Regions from separate parts of the Microbacterium sp. SORGH_AS_0862 genome, predicted to be linked through region 2. Evidence: predicted binding sites of a transcription regulator. Region 2 holds the regulator's gene; each other region holds the start of a gene.
What was found. Region 2 encodes HspR, which represses chaperone genes until heat shock. Its sites were predicted from a motif close to AAGTTGAGTCNNNNNGACTCAACTT; they were not measured.
Positions count from the first base shown of each region.

Region 1: QE377_RS13530 (ATP-dependent Clp protease ATP-binding subunit) is a predicted target of HspR. The motif match lies at 1,327-1,351, and genes of this name have one in related genera.
Region 3: QE377_RS10485 (Hsp20/alpha crystallin family protein) is a predicted target of HspR. The motif match lies at 1,222-1,246, and genes of this name have one in related genera.

Region 1 is NZ_JAUTAY010000001.1:2,747,145-2,749,402, forward strand. Features, by position in the region: gene QE377_RS13515 (DUF3817 domain-containing protein) at 1-287, shown strand, start outside; gene QE377_RS13520 (hypothetical protein) at 294-452, opposite strand; gene QE377_RS13525 (EI24 domain-containing protein) at 532-1,263, opposite strand; gene QE377_RS13530 (ATP-dependent Clp protease ATP-binding subunit) at 1,393-2,258, shown strand, end outside.
Region 2 is NZ_JAUTAY010000001.1:1,441,683-1,443,940, forward strand. Features, by position in the region: gene QE377_RS06725 (immunoglobulin domain-containing protein) at 1-522, opposite strand, end outside; gene QE377_RS06730 (heat shock protein transcriptional repressor HspR) at 633-1,076, opposite strand; gene QE377_RS06735 (DnaJ C-terminal domain-containing protein) at 1,159-2,151, opposite strand; gene QE377_RS06740 (nucleotide exchange factor GrpE) at 2,161-2,258, opposite strand, start outside.
Region 3 is NZ_JAUTAY010000001.1:2,156,856-2,159,113, forward strand. Features, by position in the region: gene QE377_RS10475 (long-chain-fatty-acid--CoA ligase) at 1-162, shown strand, start outside; gene QE377_RS10480 (hypothetical protein) at 164-1,138, opposite strand; gene QE377_RS10485 (Hsp20/alpha crystallin family protein) at 1,298-1,735, shown strand; gene QE377_RS10490 (hypothetical protein) at 1,944-2,252, opposite strand.

The DNA.
Region 1 (2,258 bases), 1.3 Mb from region 2:
TGGGCAAGAACCAGCGGTGGAGCGGCGGGGTGTTCGCGCTGGCGCTGGTCAGCGCGGTCGTGCCGTACGCGACACTGCCCGTCGAGCTCTGGCTGTCGCGCACCGGCCGGCTGCGGGGTGCATGGCGACTGCAGGCCGGATCCGACCCGCGGGATGCGGCATGGCACGACCGTGTGCTGCGCTCCGTACTGCGTCGGCCGGTCTTGTCGGCCGTGGTGATCGCCGCCGCGGTGGCGGTGGCCTTCACGGTGCTGCTCGTGGTCGGCCCTCCCGGTGGTCGGGCCTGAGCGGACTTACTTCGCGCGCGCCCGCACGTGGATCGGCAGCGCCATTGCGGCCGAGATGAGCAGGATGCCTGCGACGAAGATGACGGCTTGGAAACCGGGCACCGAGAACGAGATGCCGAACGCGAACATCCCGAGCAGAAACAGCAGCAGGGACACGATGTACATGGCACTCCTTCGGAAGACTCCCTCCAGAGTACCGGGTCGCCTGCGTGCGGACCGACCGCATCCGCACCTCTGAGCGGGCCTACTCCTCGCTCGGCGACACGCTCGCTGCGAGACGGGTCGCGCCCACCACGGCCGCGGGCATCGTGAACACCGCTCCGAGCGGGATGAGGAAGCACAGCTGCGTCATGATGCCGAAACCGAGCGCCCGGCCACGGGCCGTTCGCAGCAGGCGGCGCCGGGCGCGGCGATCGATGCCGCGCGCCGTCAACGCGCGCCCCGAGAGCTCGTCCGCGAGGATCCATCCCGACAGCAGAACGCCCGTCACCGTGCCGACCACGCCGCCGATCAGAGGGATGAAGCCGAGCGCGAAAGCGAGCGCAGCCGCGAGCGCGCCGCGCACGATGAGACCGGTCGCATCGGCGAAGGCCGCTCGCCAACCCGGGTCGTAATCGGGGACGGCGCCCGAATCGGCGATCTCGACGCTGCGCCAGATCCGGTCGTAGAACGGTTCGCCCACGATCAGAGTCAGCGCGGTGAACGTCGTGGCCGCCAGCAGGAGTGCGCCGGCGAAGACCGCGACGCCGAGCGCGACGCGCAACGCGATGGCCCAGGCGGCGGGCCAATCGTCGGCGAACGGCGTGACGGCGTCCGTGAGCGGGGCCAGGGCCGTTGCGAGCGCCACGAGGGCCGCCGAGAGTCCCGCACTCACGATCAGTGCGGGCAGGAGGCCGAGGAGCATCAGGCCTGGGCGCCGGGTGAACCACCCGAACCCGCCGAGCAGCAGGCGTGCGCCGCGAAGCACCTCGTTCACTCGATCTCCTCACCGCTGCGCTGGGACGAGCGTAGTGGGAATATCGTCACTCCCTGCGTGTTGAACTTGATGTGTCGACGCTCAACTCCGTTTTGCAGAGCGACACCCCGAACCCGATCAGGAGAACAGATGCCTGAAGATTTCACCCCCAACGAGGGCCGCGACGCTTTCGACGACTTCCTCTCGCGCTACCTCGCAGGTGAGCGCGGGCGCGCGGCGCGGTCGATCGACCTGTCGCGCTACCTCAGCGCACGCACGCAGGAGACGCTGCAGGATGCCGGGCGCTTCGCCCTCACGCGTGGCCAGCACGAGCTCGATGCCTTGCACGTGCTCCGCGAGATCGTGCGCGTCGAGCAGGTGCGCGATGCGATCGCCCGACTCGGCGTGGACCCCGAGAGCATCGTCCGCGAGTCCGAGCAGCGTCTGCCGGCCAGTGCAGATGTCGCCGACGTCGACAGCGCCGTGGTGACGACGTCCGTGCAGCGCGCTCTCTTCCACGCGTTCCAGGTCGCGCGTTCCTCCGGCTCGACGTACATCGACCCCGAGCACCTCTTCTTCGCGCTCGTCCTCGCGCAGGACACGCCCGCAGGTCAGATCCTCGCGCGCGCCGGAGTGACCGCGGAGGCGCTCACGCAGAGCGTGCGCGAGACCGTCACCGGCGGCGACCGCGCCCCGGAGCAGGCGGCGGCATCCGAGCCCGCGACGATGCTGGAGCGCTACGGGCGCGACCTCACCTCCCTCGCTGAGGCGGGGGAGCTGGACCCGGTGATCGGCCGGGCGGACGAGATCGAGCAGACTATCGAGATCTTGAGCCGTCGTACCAAGAACAATCCCGTGCTCATCGGCGAGGCCGGCGTCGGAAAGACCGCGATCGTCGAGGGGCTGGCCCAGGCCATCGTGGCGGGCGAGGTCCCCGAGCAGCTGCGGGGCAGCCGCGTCGTCTCGTTGGATCTTCCCGCGATGCTCGCGGGCGCCCGTTACCGCGGCGACTTCGA
Region 2 (2,258 bases):
CGCGAACGCGTCGGTGTCGAAGGCTTCCACGGATGTCCCGGAGCCCGCGAGCGTGCCCGGAGCAACGATCCGCACGAGGGTCGCTTCGCCGTCCGCGCGTCCGAGCACGTACACGTTCTCGGGATACGGAGCGCTCCCACCGTAGTCGCGCACGCTCGATGCATCCCGCACGACGTCGATGCGGCCCGAGACGTCCAGCGCCTCGACCACGGCCCCTGTGGTCTCGTCCACCCGCTGCACAACGGTCATCCCGCCGGACGCGACCGTCCGCAGGGTCGTATCCCCGCCGGACGACGCCGCGAGAGTCACGACGGCGTCGGATGGCACTGCTTCGGCTCCCGCCGGCGTCGAGGCGAACGCCGCGTAGTACGCGGCGTTCGGCGTATCCGCGCCGTCTGCGGCGATCGCTGCGGAAGGTACCGACACAGCCGCGAACGACAAGGCGGCAACGAGGATGACGGCGCCGAGGCGCGACAAGGCGGAGCGGAGCACGGTGGGGCCTTTCGTTCGGGAAGCCGTCACCGCTGCTCGTCGAAGATACCGAACGGGAGGCACAAAGGTAAGCCTTACCTTACTAAACCCGGGCTGACGCATGCAAAGACATCGCCCATCGGCGTGCCCTCGAGGCGGACTCAGTCCGCGGGAGGGAGCTCGCGCCGGGGTCTCCAGACCACGATCTCGGTGGAGCGACGCACGCGCGTGCCTGAGCGCAGTGGGACCACGGAGCCCGAGGGCCCGGCGGCGAACACGCGCGCTCCGGGCCGACGATCGAGCTCAGCGCGCATCGCGTTCTCGAGGTCGCGCACGCGGCCGTGAAGCTCCCGTACGCGGTTCTCGAGCTCGATGATGCGGGCGATGGCGGGCAGGCTCATGCCGTCCGCCGACAGGCGCGACACCTCGCGCAGCTGTTCGATGTGACGCACCGAGTACCGGCGCGAGCCGCCCTTCGTGCGTCCGGGCACGACCAGTCCCAGCCGGTCGTACTGCCGCAGGGTCTGCGGGTGCATGCCGGCGAGTTCCGCGGCCGTCGCGATTGCGAACACCGGCGCCTCGTCGTCGATCTCGTTCTCGTCCATCCCGCTCACCTCCTTGCCCCGATCGTCTCGTCGTCCGCAGGTGCCGCATCCGTCTTCGGATGCGGCACCTGCGGATCATTCGTCAGTTGCGCGCCTTGGCCATCAGCTCGGCGCGCGGGTTCTCCTTGGGCTCGAGCTCCTGGAAGCGTTCGAGCGCCTCCTTGGCCGCATCGTCGAGGTGGGCGGGAACCGCCACCTGCACCTCGGCGAGCAGATCGCCCGTGCCCTTCTGCGTGTGGACGCCGCGCCCCTTGACCCGAAGGACCCGGCCCGACGGCGTGCCGGGAGCGACGCGCAGGCGCACCGGGTCGCCACCCAGGGTGGGGACCTCGATCGTCGCGCCGAGCACGGCCTCGGTGAACGTGATCGGGACGGTCAGGCGCAGGTTGAGCCCGTCGCGCGCGAAGACCGGATGCGGACGCACCGAGACCTGCACGACGATGTCGCCGGCCTCGCCGCCGTCGGGCGAGGGACGCCCGCGGCCGCGGAGTCGGATCTTCTGTCCGTCGGCGACACCGGCGGGGATCTTCACCTTGAACGGCTTGCCGTCCTCGCCCTGGAGCGTGATGGTCTCGCCGCCCACGGCCGTCGCGAAATCGAGCGTCGTGCGTGCCGTGACGTCGGCACCCTTGGTGGGTCCACCGAAGCCGCGGTAGCCGCCCGAGGTCTGACCGAAGCGGCCCGATCCGAACGAACTCGATCCGCCCCGGTCGAACATCGTGAAGAAGTCCTCGAAGCCACCCGCGTCGAACTGGCTGCCACCGCGGCCCTGGCCGAAGCGCGAGAACACGTCCTCGAAGCCGCCCGCGCCCGCGCCGCCCGCGGTGAAGCGGGCGCCGGAGCCCATGGCGCGCATCTGGTCGTACTCCTCACGCTGCTCCTTGTCGCTGAGCACGGAGTACGCCTCACTGATCTCCTTGAAGCGCGCCTCGGCCGCCGCATCCCCGGGGTTCGAATCCGGATGGTACTGGCGGGCGAGCTTGCGGTACGTCTTCTTCAGATCGGCATCGGAGACGTCCTTCGCGACGCCGAGCACCGCGTAGAAGTCCTTGTCGAACCAGTCTTGACTGGCCACGTTCTCCTCCTAGTCCGCCGGCACGGCGACCACGACCTTCGCGGGGCGCAGCTCGACGGAGCCGAGTCGGTAACCGACCTCGACCACCTCGAGGATCGTCGCCTCGG
Region 3 (2,258 bases), 720 kb from region 2:
GAGGGCGCGGTCTTCGACGCGGCAGCGCTGCGGGACTTCGCGCGCACGCACATCACCTCGTACAAGGTGCCCAAGCGGATCGTCGAGGTGCAGGATCTGCCCCGCTCGCAGATCGGCAAGGTGCTGCGCCGCGTCGTCCGCGAGCGTCTCTCGGCCCGCTGAGTCAGGCGCGCGAGAGGGTAACCAGGCCGCGGCGCGAGCTGGACCTCGCGAGCCCCTCCGTCTCGGCGAGACGAAGGGTGCGCGCCGGCAGCGGAGGAAGCTCGGATGCGAGGCCGTCCGCCTGCTTCGCGATGCCCACGAGCAGCGCCAGATCGACCCCCGGTGCGGTGACCTCGAGCCGCGCGTAGTCGCTCGTGGTGCCCCATCGCAGCCGCTCGATCTCGCTCAGCCGAAGCGCGTGCGTCGCCTCGCCGGCGGTGATCCACATCCGGTCGCGTGACACGCGCACGCTCGCTTCGACGGAGCGTCTGCGCAACAGCGCGGTGACGATGAGATAGGCGGGGAAGGCGAAGAGCGCCCCGAGCGCGAGGATCAGCATGCGGGGTCCAAGTCGCTCGACGACGGCGCTGAACATGATGAGCGCCGTGGTGACGAGCGCCCCCGTCACGACGATGGTGGCGATCATCCACACCGTGAGCTCCCGCATCCGCATCGGGATCGCCCGGAAGCGGAGGATGACAGCGTCGCCGTCGTTCTCCCAGGCCAGCGGTACCCGCGGCTGCGCTCGGGTCTTGCCCGGTAGGAGGTTGATGACGCGGCTGAGCAGTGTGATCCAGACCCAGCCGGCGGCAGGGGGCAATGCGAGGAGCAGCCCCGCATAGATCGCGCGCGGTGCGCCGGGCGCGAAGAGCGGCGGAAGGAACTCGATCGATGCGTAGAGGGCCGGTGCGAGGGCGACCGCCACCAGGAGGTGGACGATCGCGCCGGTCGGATGCGGCATGCGCACCGTGAGGTTCACGAACCAGATCCCGCAGAGGGCCCCCGCGATGATCGTCATCAGGAAGGGGAAGAACCCGCCCTCGGTGAGGTATCCGGGCAAGGCTGCCAGGATGCAGGCGGCCGCCCAGATCAGCGGGTTCAGGGCGATCCTCCGCAGCAGCGGCGGTCGTTTCGCCGCCTCGGCGGAGTCGTTCACGCGCCGAGTCTATGAGGTCGCAGGCGGGCCCTAGAGGCGGCTGTGAGAACTAGCACTCGTGGCATGAGAGTGCTAATCTGTGATTGTTGAGTCAAGGGGGCTCAACTTAGGGACTACGGGTCGGATACCACATCCGATCCCGCTCGAGAGGAGACGACTATGGCTGCATACGACTCGCTCCGTGACCTGGAGCGCATGGCGAACACGTTCTTCGACACCGCACGGCGCGGCCCTCGGCAGATGCCGATGGACCTCTACCGCGACGGCGACCACTACGTCCTCACCGCCGACCTGCCGGGCATCGACCCCGGCTCGGTCGACGTCGACATCGACGGCCAGCTGCTCACTATCCGCGCCGAGCGCACGCTGTCGGCCGGCGACGGCGTGACCTGGATCACGCGCGAGCGGACGTCGGGCACCTTCTTGCGTCAGCTGAGCCTCGGTCAGGGACTCGACACCGAGAAGATCTCGGCGAGCTACCGCAACGGTGTGCTGAGTGTCACAATCCCCGTCAGCGAGAAGGCGAAGCCGCGCAAGGTCGAGATCGCCACGGGTGATGACGCCCCCGCGCTGCAGGTCTCGGAGTCGCAGAACTGACGCATCGCGGACAGCAGTAAGGGCCGGTCGGAGAGGCTTCCGACCGGCCCTTGTCCCTTTGCACCAAGAGTGTCCTGCAATCACATGTCGGTAGCTGCCACAGCAAAACAACTACCGTGCGAGCACTCTATAACGGTGAGATAACGGAGCGGAAGAGGTTTCCGTTACCTTTTCGTGATTCTTTGCTGACGCATAGCCGACTGTCGGGTCAGCGGTCGCGGACAGGTGTGATCAGCACCCCGCCGAAGCGCGCCTCGGAGTACTCCCACTCGCGTCCGTCGACCCACACTCGTGCCGAGGCGCAGGGGAGGGACTCGTGCTCGCCGTCCGGCCAGTGCAGCACGAACCCGCCGCCGAAGGAGGCGTTCGATCCGGTGACGCGGGCGCCGTCCGCATCCACGGCGCGAGCCTCGCACTCGTCGCAGAGATACTCGGGGTACCGGTCCGACTGCGCGACCTCGGCGCCGCAATTCGGGCAGGGTTGCGTGCCGCGGGAACCGGGGAGGAAAGCAGTCATGGCACG